DNA from 3 places in the Streptomyces sp. 2A115 genome. Region 3 is predicted to be linked to each of the others. Evidence: riboswitches for the same ligand, from Rfam matches in the RefSeq annotation. Region 3 holds a riboswitch; each other region holds the start of a gene.

What was found. A riboswitch is a leader RNA that binds a small molecule or an ion and turns the genes downstream of it on or off. The one in region 3 is predicted to bind cobalamin.
Region 1: linked by a shared signal. The riboswitch ahead of ACTWQR_RS33800 (cobalamin biosynthesis protein) and the one ahead of ACTWQR_RS39325 (ribonucleoside-diphosphate reductase subunit alpha) in region 3 are both predicted to bind cobalamin.
Region 2: linked by a shared signal. The riboswitch ahead of ACTWQR_RS48455 (CbtB domain-containing protein) and the one ahead of ACTWQR_RS39325 (ribonucleoside-diphosphate reductase subunit alpha) in region 3 are both predicted to bind cobalamin.

The regions. Positions count from the first base shown of each region.
Region 1 covers NZ_JBQQCG010000048.1:63,298-68,127, reverse strand. The annotation lists gene ACTWQR_RS33805 (cobyric acid synthase) at 1-512, opposite strand, end outside; gene ACTWQR_RS33800 (cobalamin biosynthesis protein) at 509-1,450, opposite strand; cobalamin riboswitch at 1,573-1,719, opposite strand; gene ACTWQR_RS33795 (DUF397 domain-containing protein) at 2,005-2,226, shown strand; gene ACTWQR_RS33790 (hypothetical protein) at 2,495-3,010, opposite strand; gene ACTWQR_RS33785 (helix-turn-helix domain-containing protein) at 3,052-3,909, opposite strand; gene ACTWQR_RS33780 (hypothetical protein) at 4,270-4,491, opposite strand; gene ACTWQR_RS33775 (inorganic phosphate transporter) at 4,531-4,830, opposite strand, start outside.
Region 2 covers NZ_JBQQCG010000102.1:13,433-18,262, forward strand. The annotation lists gene ACTWQR_RS48440 (glycoside hydrolase family 65 protein) at 1-453, shown strand, start outside; gene ACTWQR_RS48445 (ferredoxin) at 667-1,038, shown strand; gene ACTWQR_RS48450 (histidine phosphatase family protein) at 1,230-1,802, opposite strand; cobalamin riboswitch at 1,933-2,074, shown strand; gene ACTWQR_RS48455 (CbtB domain-containing protein) at 2,112-2,333, shown strand; gene ACTWQR_RS48460 (CbtA family protein) at 2,362-3,129, shown strand; gene ACTWQR_RS48465 (acyl-CoA dehydrogenase family protein) at 3,289-4,479, shown strand; partial or broken gene ACTWQR_RS48470 (hypothetical protein) at 4,519-4,671, shown strand; gene ACTWQR_RS48475 (hypothetical protein) at 4,727-4,830, opposite strand, start outside.
Region 3 covers NZ_JBQQCG010000064.1:38,536-43,365, forward strand. The annotation lists gene ACTWQR_RS39305 (YbdD/YjiX family protein) at 1-68, shown strand, start outside; gene ACTWQR_RS39310 (DUF3311 domain-containing protein) at 274-495, shown strand; gene mctP (monocarboxylate uptake permease MctP) at 492-2,120, shown strand; gene ACTWQR_RS39320 (GNAT family N-acetyltransferase) at 2,196-2,702, shown strand; cobalamin riboswitch at 2,766-2,917, shown strand; gene ACTWQR_RS39325 (ribonucleoside-diphosphate reductase subunit alpha) at 3,061-4,830, shown strand, end outside.

The DNA.
Region 1 (4,830 bases), on a different contig from region 3:
CCCCCGCGATCGATGTCACCCACGACGAGAACGGGCAGCCGGGCATTCCGGGCGACCCCCATGTTCACGATGTCCGTCCGCCGCAGGTTGATCTCGGCGGGACTGCCCGCCCCCTCACAGATCACCGCGTCATACGTGCCCCGCAACTCGGCGAGGCACTCCAGCACGGTCCCGAGGAGCCGTTCCTGCCGTCCTCCGTGGTAGCCGCGCGCTGTCATCTCGCCCACGGGCTTTCCCATGAGAACGACCTGGCTGCTGCGGTCGCTGCCCGGCTTCAGCAGCACGGGATTCATCAGCGCGGTGGGCTCCACGCGCGCGGCCTGTGCCTGCATGGCCTGCGCCCGCCCGATCTCCGCGCCCTCCCGCGTGACGAACGAATTGAGGGACATGTTCTGCGCCTTGAAGGGCGCCACCTTCACGCCCTGGCGCACCAGCCACCGGCAGATCCCGGCGGTCACGACACTCTTGCCCGCGTCGGACGTCGTACCGGCGACGAGCAGCCCGCCACTCATGAGTCCCCCCGCTTCAGCAGCATGCGCCCCGCGACACTCACGCCCAGGGCGAGCATGCTCACCCGGCGCGAGAGCCGCACGGCCCGCTCGATGTCCCCGACCTCAACAGGCCGCCCCGCACCATTGAGTACGGGCCGGTGCTCGACCCTTCCCGCGTACGAGAGGGTCCCGCCCAGCCGCACGCCGAGCGCCCCCGCGAACGAGGCCTCGACGGGCCCGGCGTTGGGGCTCGGATGCTTGGCGGCGTCGGCTCGCCAGGCACGTACGGCCCCCCGTGGACTGCCGCCCGCGGCGGCGGCGAGCACCGCGGTCAGCCGTGCCCCCGGCCACCCCGCGATGTCGTCGAGCCGCGCCGAAGCCCACCCGTACCGCCGGTACTTGGCCGACTTGTGCCCGACCATGGCGTCCAGCGTGTTCACCGCCCGGAACCCGACGAGCCCCGGCACACCACCCACGGCCCCCCACACCAGCGCGCCCACGACGGCGTCGGAGGTGTTCTCGGCGACGGACTCGACCACGGCCCGGGCGATCCCGTCGGCGTCCAGCGCCTGCGGATCCCGCCCGCACAGATGAGGCAGCCGCTCCCGGGCCGTCTCGATGTCCCCGGCGGCGAGCGCCCCGCCGATGGCTCGGGCCTCCCGGCCGAGGGAGGTTCCCCCGACGACCGCCCAAGTGGCGGCCGCGGTCAGCGCGATGGAAGCGGTACGTGACGTGCGTACGGAATGGGCGGCGGCACCCGCGAGGGACACGGCACCGCCGACGCACACAAGGGCATGCAGCGCGCCCCACCCCCGGTGGTCCCGCCACAGCACCCGCTCCACGGCTCCCGCGGCCCGCCCGAAAGCGGCGACCGGATGCCCCCGGCGGGGATCGCCGAGCAGCAGGTCACCGAGGAGGCCGGCGGCGGCGCCGTACGCGAAGACGCGATCGGCACGCATCGGATCAGCCCGCCGTTACGTAAGGCAGATCCCTCGTCCGAAGCACCCTCGTACTGGGCACACAGGTCCACAACAGGCGGCCGCACATGGCGATATGTCCTCACTCAGGGTGTCCACGCCCTGGTTCGACGAGACCGACGGCGAGAGTTCCTGGCTCCCGGGGGATCGATTCCCCGGTAACAGTGGCGGGACCGCGCCGGATTCGCACCGGCTTCCTCTCCTGCCGTCGTACATGGCCCCGGCAGTCCACCACGGCCCGCGAACAACCGTCAACTTGCTGTTGACCTGCGAAGCTGCGGTGTGCTGAGCCCCACACCGCTGAAATATCGTCAGTCGTCCGAATCGGCGCTTTCTGGGCTCTTTCCGGGCGGGAAAGCGGGGAAGACTGGAGGAACGGCAGTACGAACACTGAGAGCGCCGACGAGCGGCATTGGGTATTTCGTGGCGGGGAGACGAACCTGGTGTGGCCGAGCCTCCGCTGCCTCGGGCAGTGGCCGGACACGGCGCTCGGGTCGTCGCGGTGAGGACGCTGTGTCGGTGCGCTGACTGGTGAGGTGGAGGTCGGTGTGGTCGGCAGGGAGCCTTCGGCACGGGTGTGGACCAGGAGTAGTTACTCGAAGGACGAATCCGGCGACTGTGTGGAAGTGGCCGTAGAGGGGGCGCGCGTTCTGGTGCGCGATTCGAAGCGACGCGAAGGCCCGGTACTCGTCTTTCGCCGGGTCACTTGGTGTGGTTTGCTGGCTGAGCTTGAGAACCCGGCAGCGGACGGTTTCTGAAGATCCGTCCAAGGGACGGGAGGGACCCACATGGGAGACAGGGCCAAGGAAGTCTCGGCACGTGCGGGAGGTGCCCATCCGCCGCGCACTTCCCTGTCGGCGGCCGCTCCGCTACTGCTTTTCTCCCTGTCGGCGGGCGTGCTCGCCGTGGGGGTCGGCGCGCTCGCGGCGCTGCTGGTGCCGGGAGCCGAGGCGCGGGTTCTCGTCTGGGTGAGCGTGACCGTCCTCGCCGCCGCGGGCGCCGGGCTCTGGTGGGGGATCACTCCGGTCACGGAGCGTCTCCGGGCCCTGAACCGGGCTCTGGCGGCAGTTCGCCCGCGGGACTCTGGGGCCCGCTGACCGCGGAGGACCGCGCGACTTCCGAACGACCGCGCAGAACCTTGCCCACGCCGGCCGCGAGGGCGGTGACGACGGCAGCGCCCAGCGCACCCAACACCGTTGTGGTCAGGGGAGTCAGGGAGCCCATCCGGAGGCTGGGGGCGATCCGGGCGGACACGGCGATGCTGAACAGGAGGATGCTGCCGCATGCCGTGCCCAGCAGCAGACGGACCGCAAGTAACCGTATTTCGCCATCGACCCGTGCGCTCTCCACGTCGATGAGCGCCTCGGCCCACTCCCGCCGCTGCATGGCGTACGCCTTGAGCGCGCTGTCGTCGATGGGAACAGTGCCGTCCTCGCCCGGGTCGGCGGTCGTCTCCGGAGGGGCACCCGAGGGCTCGCCCGCCGCCACGAAGCGGGCCGCGAGCAGCCCCCTGCACCACTCAAGGAACCCGAAGACCGCCATGGGCCCTCCCCGTTGTTTCGCCCGGGTCGTCCCTCCCGGGGTCAGGTGTTGTCGAGACTCTCCTTGACCGCGTCGATCAGCTCGATCATCCGGTCGCCTTCGTACGCCTTGTTGCTGATGTCCTCGAAGCACTCCTGGTAGCGCGCCGTGAGATCCAGGTCGTCACGGTTGGACACGCTGCCGGTGGGGCCTTCGAGGTAGAGCAGGTCGTCGTCGTCCTTGAAACCGAGCAGGATGAACGAACTGACCAAGCTGTAGTGCGCGCCCGCCGAGAAGGGCAGCACCCGCATGGTGACGCGCGGGTGCTCGGACAGTGTCTTGAGATGTTCCAGCTGCCGCCGCATCACCCCGGGGCCGCCGATGACCCGCCGGACCGCCGACTCGTCCAGCACGATCCCCACCTCCGGCCCTTGCTCGCCGTCGAAGCTCCGCTCCTGCCGGGTGGTGCGCAGTTCCGCCGACCGCCGGGCCTCCTCGTTGGTCGAGCGGGGCGCCACCTGTGCCATCGCGTAGTCCTCGGTCTGGAACAGGGCCGGGATGAGCGTCGGATGGTAGATGCGGATCGAGGTCGCGGCGCTCTCGTAGCCCAGGTACTGCGCGAACTGCGGGCGCACCATGTCGCTGTACGGCGCCCACCAGGACAGCCCCTTCGAGCCGCGCGCGGCCTCTTCCAGCTCGGCCACCAGATGCGCCTCGGTGACGTCGTACTGCTGGAGCAGCGCGCGCAGGTCGGTGACGCTGATGCTGACCGTCCCGGCCTCCAGCCGGATCAGTTTTGACAGGGACCATTCAAGGGCATTCGCGGCGTCCCGCTGAGTGAGGCCGGCGTCCTCACGGGCCTTGCGCAGTTCGATTCGGAGCCTGCGTCGATTCAGGCTCGGATCGATGTCCCTGGCCATGGCGCTCCCTGCTGCATGTCGTCTTCGACTGGTCGAGCGGCCAACGTCGAGTAGCAACTTCCTCATAGAATAGGTTAGTTGGGTGTCGGCGGCTAGCTGCCGTCCATTCGACACATGTCGCTTCGACGAGGTCGCGGTGCGGTGTAGACCTTACCGTACGTAACGACCAAAGTCGTACATATGGGGATGCCCCGGACGCTTGATCGTCCGGGGCATTCGCACAAGAGGTAAACGGAGAGACGCCGACATAGTGGCGGGGCGCGCGGGGTGGTTGACCGGCGCGCGGGGGCAGCCGACGAGCGGCGGAATCAGGCGACGATCGGGCGGGGTCAGGCGACGATCGGGCGGGGCCGGGCGGGGTCAGGCGACGATCAGATAGATGCCGTACGCGACTGCTGCCGTACACGCCGCGAAGCACGCGTACGCGCCGGTGAGCGCGAGGGCCGCGGAGTTGCCCTGGGCGGAGGCCGTCTCGCGCTTGGAGAGGCCGACGATGCCGAGGGTGAAGAGGCCCACGAGGGCGACGGTGACGATGAGGCTGACTCCGAAGACGGAGCCGAGGGCTGCCCAGTCGATGTGCACTGTTGTTGCTTCTTCCGGTGGGATCGGATTCCGGTGGGCTCAGACCGTGGCCGACGGCGTCGACTGGTTCGTCGCGGCCTCGGTGGCGGGGGTCTGGACGGTGGCCACGACGTCCTCGTCGACGCCCGCCGGAGGCGGTGTGACGGCCGCCATGGCGGTGGTCACCACGCCCGCGGGCTCATCGGCGTCGTTGACGTTGGTGTGGTCGATCACCTGGCGGCGGGAGGCCAGCCAGATCCAGGCGCTGGAGCCGACCAGGAACACGGCGACGGCGCCCGTACCCCAGCCCCCGAGGGAGGTCAGGTACTCGGCGAGGGCGGCCACCAGGGCCGCGGCCGG
Region 2 (4,830 bases), on a different contig from region 3:
GTCGACTACTACCTGCACCGCACCAGCCACGGCTCCACCCTCAGCGGCCTGGTCCACGGCTGGGTACTGGCCCGGGCCCGCCGAGCCGAGGCGTGGACGTTCTGCCAGGAGGCGCTCAAGGGCGACATCGCCGACCTCCAGGGCGGGACCACGGGCGAGGGAATCCACCTGGGCGCCATGGCGGGCACCCTCGACCTCGTCCAGCGCGGACTCACCGGTCTCGAGACCCGCCAGGGCGCCCTGTGGCTGGACCCGGCGCCCCTTCCGGAGCTGTCCTCCTACGGATTCGCCCTTCGCTACCAGGGCCACTGGGGAGTACGGCTGCGCATGGAATGCGGGAGCCTGGAGATCGCGGTGCCGTCCTCCGACCGGCTGCCCATCGACGTCCGGCTGCCCGGTCGTGCGGTGTCCGTACAGCCGGGGGAGACCTGCCGGCTGGTGCTCCCTGGTTGAGCCCAGTCCAGGAGGGGCCGAATGGACCTGGGTGGGGGACCTCACGGCCCGAGCGCGGGGGACCTCACGGCCCAAGCGCACTGGTCGGGTCGCCGCAGCATGAGGCCGGCAGGGGACAGCAGGCTCAATGCAGGGGGCGCGATCGCACCGCTCCGGAACCGCGCGTGTCCCATCGCCGGGTTTGGCGTCACGGCGTCCGGCTACCCGGACAATGTGTCAGCACCAGAGCAGCAGGAACTCGTCCGTTTCCTCGAGGATCGGTTCGCCTGCGCGCAGGCGTGCACCGAGTGCGCCCGGGTGTGCGCCCTGCGCGCGAGTCTCACCGACCTCGACGGCCCCGATGATCAGCAAGAGCTGCGGCGCAAGGGAATCCTGTGCGCGGAAGTCTGCGACGCGACCTGCCGCGCCCTGGCCGAGCAGACCGTGCAGAGCGAGGCCGGAATGCGCGCCCAGGTCGAATGGTGCCGCGCCGTCTGCCTCGAGACCGCGCACGTCTTCGACCGAAGCCCCGACGCCGAGGAGGCGGCGCAGGCCTGCCGGGATTGCGCAGGGGCCTGCACCGAGTTCCTCACCCTGTTGGGCTGACGGGGCGGGCCGAGAGCGAGCAGGCGGGAACGAAGGCGGGCCGAGCCTCACGACACAAGGTCTCCCCGCAAGATCCCCGGCGACTCCGGCCTCGCAAAGCTCTCCGGCCCAACGCTCCGGCAAGGCTCTCCAGCCGCACGCTCCCGCAGAGCTTTTCGGATATCACCTCGCTTCCGCGGAGCCTTGGGACATCACCCCGCAAGCGCCTGCCCGACCCGCACATTCCACCGCCCACCCCGCCCGCTGAACTCCGTCGCGGTCAACGGAGGCACATCGACCCGCCAGAACGCCGACTCCGGAGCCCCGAGCGCCCGTACCACCCCGGCGCGTACGATCTCCGGCTCGACGACGGCGACGATCCGGCCCGAGCCGAGATCCGCCGCCGTGTACAGCCACTTCGCGACGCGCTCGCACAGATCGCGTACCGACTCACCGCCGTGCGGGGCGGACGAGGGATCCGCCAGCCACCGAGCCACGGCCTCCGGCTCGTCGGCGCTCACCTCGGCGAGGGTCGCCCCGCGCCAGCGGCCCACATCCAGGCCGGCCAACTCGGGTTCGGGGAGGGGGGCGAGGCCGAGTGCCGCGGCCGTTTCCCGGCAGCGCACGCTGGGCGAGACCGAGGCCCGGTCGGCGGTGGGCAGCGAGCCCGCGGCCGCCTCCGCGAGCCGCAGCCCGGCCGCGTCGACCGGGCATCCGTCGTCGAAACGTGCCTCCCGCAGCGCCACACTGATCGCTGGTGAGATCAACATCACTCGGCTGGTCATCGGCCCACTTTCGCGCTTTGCACGTGCTCAACACCCTTGCTGACACCGGGAATTGACGATGTGACCGGCACCCCGGCGCGCACCCGGCACCCTATGCGCCCTTGGCCGCGCCTCCGCTTCGCGGTACCTTCTCGTCGATATTGACGACGGTTCGACGGAAGCCGGTGAGAATCCGGCACGGTCGCGCCACTGTAAGCCCCGCACCAACCGCCCCTGCCAGGGGCGGTGAAGGTCGAGCAAGTCAGACCCGTGGCCGTCGTCTTGTGCACCACCAAGATGGGACGCGAGTTCCCCAGGAGGTCCTGCCGTATGGCGCAGTCCGTCGCTCAGCCGACCGCAACCACCCCCGCCGTTCCCGCAAAGCTGCCGATCGGCGCGATCGCCCCCTGGGCGGTCTTCTTCGGCATCCTGATGCTGGTGCTGCTCTACTTCGTCGGCGCCGAACAGGGCGCCACCTCCCTGGTGTCCGGCGAAGGCGTGCACGAGTGGGTGCACGACGCCCGCCACCTGCTCGGCTTCCCCTGCCACTGACGGCGGAAGGAACCGACAGGACAACTCCATGAACTCCGTCACCGTCAGAAACCTCCTGGTGCGCGGCATGCTCGCGGGTCTCGCCGCGGGCCTGCTCGCCCTGGTCGTCTCCTACTTCCTCGGCGAACCGCGCGTCGACGAAGCGATCGCGTTCGAGGAGTCCCACTCCCACGAACACGGTGGGGCCGAACTCGTGACCCGCACGATGCAGTCCACTGGCGGCCTGGCCACCGGGATACTCGTCTACGGGGTCGCGTTCGGCGGCATCGCCGCGCTCGCGTACTGCTTCGCACTCGGCAGGATCGGCCGCTTCGGGCCGCGCGCGAGCGCCCTGCTGCTGTCGACCGCGGGCCTGATCGCGGTCTACGTCGTCCCGTTCCTGAAGTACCCCGCCAACCCACCGGCTGTCGGCGACCCCGACACCCTCAACCAGCGCACGGTCCTGTTCTTCCTGATGGTGGCGCTGAGCGTGCTGCTCGCCGTCGCCACCGTGATCCTGGGCAAGCGCCTCGCACCGAGCCTGGGCAACTGGAACGCCACGCTCGCGGCGGGCGCGTTCTTCGTCCTCGTCGTCGGACTCGCGTACGCGTTCCTGCCGTCCTTCAACGAGGTCCCGAAGGACTTCCCAGGCACCCTGCTCTGGCAGTACCGCCTCGCGGCCCTGTCCATCCAGGTCACCCTGTGGACCGCCTTCGGGTTGGTCTTCGGGCTGCTGGCGGAGCGCGTACTGGCTCCCAAGCCGGCCAGGACCGAAGGGAAGACGCCCGAAGCTCGGGCAACTCCCGTCGCGCACTGAGCCGTTCACTCACACAAGGGCCTCCGGACCACCGTCCGGGGGCCCTTCGCGTAGGTGCGTACGTCACCGGCATTCCCAATTTCTGCAACACGTTCTACGGTGTGCGCCGTCAGGTCCGGGCGGGCCGAAGCAGCAGGCCATTGGGAGCCAGGAGGCGCCGTGCATCTCGAATACACGCCGGAGCAGCAGGAGTTGCGCACCGAACTGCGCACCTACTTCGCCGAGCTGGTACCGGACAACGTCCACGCCCGCTACGGAGACCCGGCGGCGCAGAAGCGCTTCTACCGCGACACCATCCGCCGACTCGGCTCCGACGGCTGGCTCGGCGTGGGCTGGCCGAAGGAGTACGGCGGGCGCGGCCTGAGCCCGATGGAACAGTTCATCTTCTTCGACGAGGCCGCCCAGGCCGGCGTACCGCTACCGCTGATGGCGCTGAACACGGTCGGACCGACGATCATGCAGTTCGGCACGGACGAGCAGAAGGCGTACTTCCTGCCGAAGATCCTTTCCGGCGAGATCGACTTCGCGATCGGCTACAGCGAGCCGGACGCGGGCACGGACCTGGCCGCGCTCAAGACCCGCGCGGTCCGCGAGGGCGACGAGGCCACCGGCCACTACACGGTCAACGGCCAGAAGATCTGGACGACCAACGGCGACACCGCCGACTGGGTCTGGCTCGCCGTCCGTACCGACCCGGAGGCCCCGCCGCACAAGGGCATCACCATGCTCCTCGTGCCGACCTCCGACCCCGGCTACTCCTGCACCCTCATCAACACCCTCGCCTCCCACGACACCACCGCGAGCTACTACGAGAACATCCGCGTCCCCGCCTCCCGCCGGGTCGGCGAGGAGAACAAGGGCTGGCGGCTGATCACCAATCAGCTCAACCACGAGCGCGTCACCCTCGCCGCGCACGGCACCATGGCCATCCGGGCCCTGCACGACGTCCAGCGCTGGGCCATGGAGACCAAACTCGCCGACGGCCGCCGCGTCGTCGACCTCCCCTGGGTACGCCGCCGCCTCGCCCAGACCCACACCAAGCTCGACGCGATGAAACTCCTCAACTGGCAGATGGTGAACGCCGTCCAGGAGGGCAGCCTCACCCCGCAGGACGCCTCCGCGGTCAAGGTGTACGGCTCCGAGGCCCGCCGAGACGCGTACGCCTGGCTCATGGAGATCGTCGCGACACCCGGCGTTCTCAAGGAGGGCTCGGCGGGCGCGGTGCTCCACGGCGAACTGGAGCGCGGCTACCGCTCGGCCGTGATCTTCACGTTCGGCGGCGGGAACAATGAGATCCAGCGAGAGATCATCTCGTGGATCGGCCTTGGGATGCCGCGGGTACGGCGTTAGTCGGTTGGGCGGTGTGGCGGACGGTGGGGTCGATGAGCAATGTCCCCGAGGCCCGGGAGGGGCCTGCCGGGAGCCGGGGCTTCGACCTGGATCCGTGGATCCGGCCTCTATGCGCTCCCCTCCGTCGTTGCCGGGGTCGCCGCGTACGCCTCGTATGTGCACCAACGGGAGTTCGCACTGCAGGGCGGGGCGGACACCATCAGTGCGTCGTTGTGGCCGCTGTCGGTGGACGGGCTCTTGCTCTTGGCTACGGTCGGCCGAACTTTGCCGCCGGGGTGGGGGGCCGCGCGCGCCCCGCCGACCGCCCGCCCCGGAGGTCAGGTTGTGTGTCGAGCGCCAGCGCCAGCGCGG
Region 3 (4,830 bases):
GTGCCTTCGAGCGGGACCGTACCGAGCGTCAGGAGGCGGACCCACGGCAGGGATTCCGCTGCTGCTGACGGCTCGGCACCGACGCTGCCAGCGGTTCTTCACCAAAGGCATACACCTCTGCCCGAATTACGGACGGGGGTTCCATAAAGCCGAACCGTCCCTTAGATTTCCTGCGCGTTGCACAGGTGATCAGCGAGGGGACGGAGCCGCCGTATGTCCGAAGTGCCGGATGCGCCAAGTGCGCCTGAAGTGAGACCGCCGGTGGTGACACCGATGCGCGTGGTGATCGCCGTCTGCCTGCTCGCGCCGTTCGTGGCAATGCTCTGGGTCGGTTCGTACGCGAAGGTCGACCCGGCCTTCATCGGCATCCCGTTCTTCTACTGGTACCAGATGCTGTGGGTGTTCATCTCCACGGTGCTCACGATGACCGCGTACAAGCTGTGGCAGCGTGATCAGCGCGCCCGCGCCGCGACGAAGGGCGGGGCCGACGCGTGAACGACGGCGTGAACGGCGTGGCACTCGCCGTCTTCATCTTCTTCTTCCTGGCCGTCACGGTCATGGGCTTCCTGGCCTCGCGCTGGCGCCGGGCCGCGGACGAGCAGAGTCTCGACGAATGGGGCCTGGGCGGACGGTCGTTCGGCACCTGGGTCACCTGGTTCCTGCTCGGCGGCGACCTCTACACGGCTTACACGTTCGTGGCGGTCCCGGCGGCGATCTACGCGGCGGGCGCGGCCGGCTTCTTCGCCGTCCCGTACACGATCCTCGTCTACCCGCTGATCTTCACCTTCCTGCCGCGGCTGTGGTCGGTGTCGCACAAGCACGGGTACGTGACGACCTCGGACTTCGTGCGCGGCCGCTTCGGCTCGAAGGGCCTGTCGCTGGCCGTCGCCGTGACCGGCATCCTGGCGACGATGCCGTACATCGCACTCCAACTGGTCGGCATCCAGGCCGTTCTTGACGTCATGGGCGTCGGCGGCGGCGAGGACACCAACTGGTTCGTCAAGGACCTGCCGCTGCTCATCGCCTTCGGTGTGCTGGCCGCGTACACGTACTCGTCCGGTCTGCGCGCTCCCGCCCTGATCGCGTTCGTGAAGGACACGCTGATCTACATCGTGATCGCGGTCGCGATCATCTACATCCCGATCAAGCTGGGCGGCTTCGACGAGATCTTCGCGAAGGCGGGCGAGGCGTTCGCCCAGCCCAACCCGGCCACCGGCGCGCCGCGCGGGGCGCTGGCACCGGGAGAGGCTGGCCAGTGGACGTACGCGACCCTGGCCCTCGGCTCGGCGCTCGCCCTGTTCATGTACCCGCACTCGATCACGGCGACGCTGTCCAGCCGCAGCCGTGAGGTGATCCGCCGCAACACGACGATCCTGCCCCTGTACTCGCTGATGCTGGGCCTGCTGGCGCTGCTCGGGTTCATGGCGATCGCGGCCGGGATCAAGGTCGAGAACGGCCAGTTGGCGATCCCGCAGCTCTTCGAGACCATGTTCCCCGACTGGTTCGCGGGCGTGGCCTTCGCGGCGATCGGGATCGGAGCCCTCGTCCCCGCGGCCATCATGTCCATCGCGGCGGCGAACCTCTTCACCCGCAACATCTACAAGGACTTCATCAAGCCCGACGCGACGCCCGCCCAGGAGACCAAGGTCTCCAAGCTGGTCTCGCTCCTGGTGAAGGTGGGCGCGCTCGTCTTCGTCCTGACGATGGACAAGACGGTCGCGATCAACTTCCAGCTGCTGGGCGGCATCTGGATCCTGCAGACCTTCCCGGCCCTGGTCGGCGGCCTCTTCACCCGCTGGCTGCACCGCTGGGCGCTGCTCGCGGGCTGGGCGGTCGGCATGCTGTACGGCACGCTCGCCGCGTACGGTGTGGCCTCCCCGGCGCAGAAGCACTTCGGGGGCTCGTCGAAGGAGATCCCCGGGATCGGGGAGATCGGCTACATCGGCCTGACGGCGTTCGTGCTGAACGTGGTGGTGACGGTCGTGCTCACCTTCGTCCTGAAGGCACTGAAGGCACCCGAGGGCATCGACGAGACGTCTCCGGGCGACTACACGGCGGACGCGGGCGACAAGGGCGTGCAGGTGGAGCTGCCGCCGGCCACGGCGGGCGCCGGGCACTGACATCTGCCGATACGTGACACGGGCCGCCGGAAATCCGGCGGCCCGTTGTCGTGCCCTTCCGGCACACTGCGAAGCATGGACATCGTGATCAGGCAGGCCGAGCCCGAGGAGTACACGGCGCTGGGAGAGATCACCGCGCAGGCCTATCTCGGGGACGGGCTGCTCGACTTCGGGGAGAGCGACGAGTATCTCGGCGAGCTGCGGAACGTGGCGAAACGGGCGGCCGCGGCCGACGTACTGGTGGCCGTGGAGGGCGCCCGGCTCCTCGGCGGTGTGACGTTCGTGCCGTCCGGCGGGCCGATGGCGGACATCGCGCGCCAGGGCGAGGCCGAGATACGGATGCTGGCGGTGGCGAGGGAGGCCCGCGGCCGAGGTGCGGGCGAGACCCTCGTACGCGCCTGCGTCGACCGCGCCCGCGCCACGGACGGCTGCGTACACGTCGTCCTGTCCACCCAGCGCTCCATGCACAGCGCCCACCGCGTCTACGAACGTCTCGGCTTCACCCGCACCCCCGAGCGCGACTGGAACCCCATTCCGCACCTCGACGACGTCACGCTGCTCACCTACGAGTTGACGCTCTGACACCCTCCGAAGTCGACACGACACAACATGTGGGGGGTGCTTCCCGAGCCCGACACAAGATGTATGCTCATGCTCGCTGTCGCCGCAGGGGAATCCGGTGCGAATCCGGAACTGTCCCGCAACGGTGTACTTGTGCGCGTCTGTCCCCAGGGAACCCCCGGAGGAAAGCCGCGTACTCGGTCAGTCCGAGGACCTGCCGACAGCGCGCCCAGGCCGTCCGGTCCGGGCGCCGATGACGTCCGGGCCTCGCGGAGTGGGCCGGTGGACGCGGCGTACCGCTGCGCAGAGCGCGTACTCCCGTGTGCCCCGAATCCCCCTCTCCCCGCAGGCCCCCGTGCCAAGCGAGGGAGAGCCCCACGTGACCATCGCGCCAGCCGATCCGGTCTCAGCTACAGAGACAGGGACAGCGACAGGAGCAGCGACAGCGACGCCGGCCAAAGCCGAGGCCGACGGGCCAGGGACCGCGTTGCTGCGTACCCTGACCGGCCTCACCGCCGACCTCCCCGACGCCGATCCCGGCAAGGTCGCCGCCGCCGCGCTGCGCGGCCGGTCCGCCGCCGCGGACGAGGCGGAGTTGCGCGAGCTGGCCACGGAGGCGGCCGCCGGCCTCATCTCCGAGGACCCGGTGTATTCGAAGCTGGCCGCGCGCCTGCTGACGATCAGCATCGCCGCGGAGGCCGCCTCGCAGGGCGTTCGGTCCTTCTCCGAGTCCGTCGCGGTCGGGCATCGGGAAGGACTGATCGCGGACCGCACCGCCGAGTTCGTACGGATCCACGCGGCCCGCCTCGACGCGCTGATCGACCTCGACGGCGACGACCGCTTCGGCTACTTCGGTCTGCGCACGCTGCACGGCCGGTACCTGCTGCGGCACCCGATCACCCGGTACGTCATCGAGACGCCGCAGTTCTTCATGCTGCGGGTGGCCTCCGGTCTCGCCGAGGACGACACTTCGCGATCCGTCGACGAAGTGGCCGCCCTGTACCGGCTGATGAGCCGCCTCGACTACCTCCCCTCCTCCCCCACGCTCTTCAACTCCGGTACACGGCACCCGCAGATGTCGTCCTGCTACCTCCTCGACTCCCCACTGGACCAGCTGGACTCCATCTACGACCGCTACCACCAGGTGGCCCGCCTCTCGAAGCACGCGGGCGGCATCGGTCTCTCGTACTCCCGTATCCGTTCCCGGGGTTCGCTGATCCGCGGCACGAACGGGCACTCCAATGGCATCGTCCCGTTCCTGAAGACCCTCGACGCCTCGGTCGCCGCCGTGAACCAGGGCGGCCGGCGCAAGGGCGCGGCCGCGGTCTACCTGGAGACCTGGCACTCCGACATCGAGGAGTTCCTTGAGCTGCGCGACAACACCGGAGAGGACGCCCGGCGTACGCACAACCTGAACCTCGCGCACTGGGTCCCGGACGAGTTCATGCGGCGGGTGGACGAGGACCGCGTGTGGTCGCTGTTCTCGCCCTCCGACGTGCCCGAGCTGGTCGACCTGTGGGGCGAGGAGTTCGACGCCGCGTACCGCAAGGCCGAGGAGGCGGGGCTCGCGAAGAAGTCGATCCCGGCCCGCGATCTGTACGGCCGCATGATGCGCACCCTCGCGCAGACCGGCAACGGCTGGATGACCTTCAAGGACGCCGCCAACCGCACGGCCAACCAGACCGCGCTACCCGGTCACACGGTCCACTCCTCCAACCTCTGCACGGAGATCCTGGAGGTCACGGACGACGGGGAGACGGCGGTCTGCAACCTGGGGTCGGTCAACCTCGGCGCCTTCGTGGACGCCGACTCCAAGGACATCGACTGGGAGCGGCTGGACGCCACCGTCCGTACCGCCGTCACGTTCCTCGACCGCGTCGTCGACATCAACTTCTACCCGACCGAGCAGGCGGGCCGCTCCAACGCCAAGTGGCGGCCGGTGGGCCTGGGCGCGATGGGTCTGCAGGACGTCTTCTTCAAGCTGCGGCTGCCGTTCGACTCGCCGGAGGCCCGCGCGCTCTCCACCCGGATCGCGGAGCGCGTCATGCTCGCCGCGTACGAGGCCTCGGCCGACCTGTCCGAGCGCAACGGCCCGCTGCCGGCCTGGGAGAAGACCCGTACGGCCCAGGGTGTGCTGCACCCCGACCAC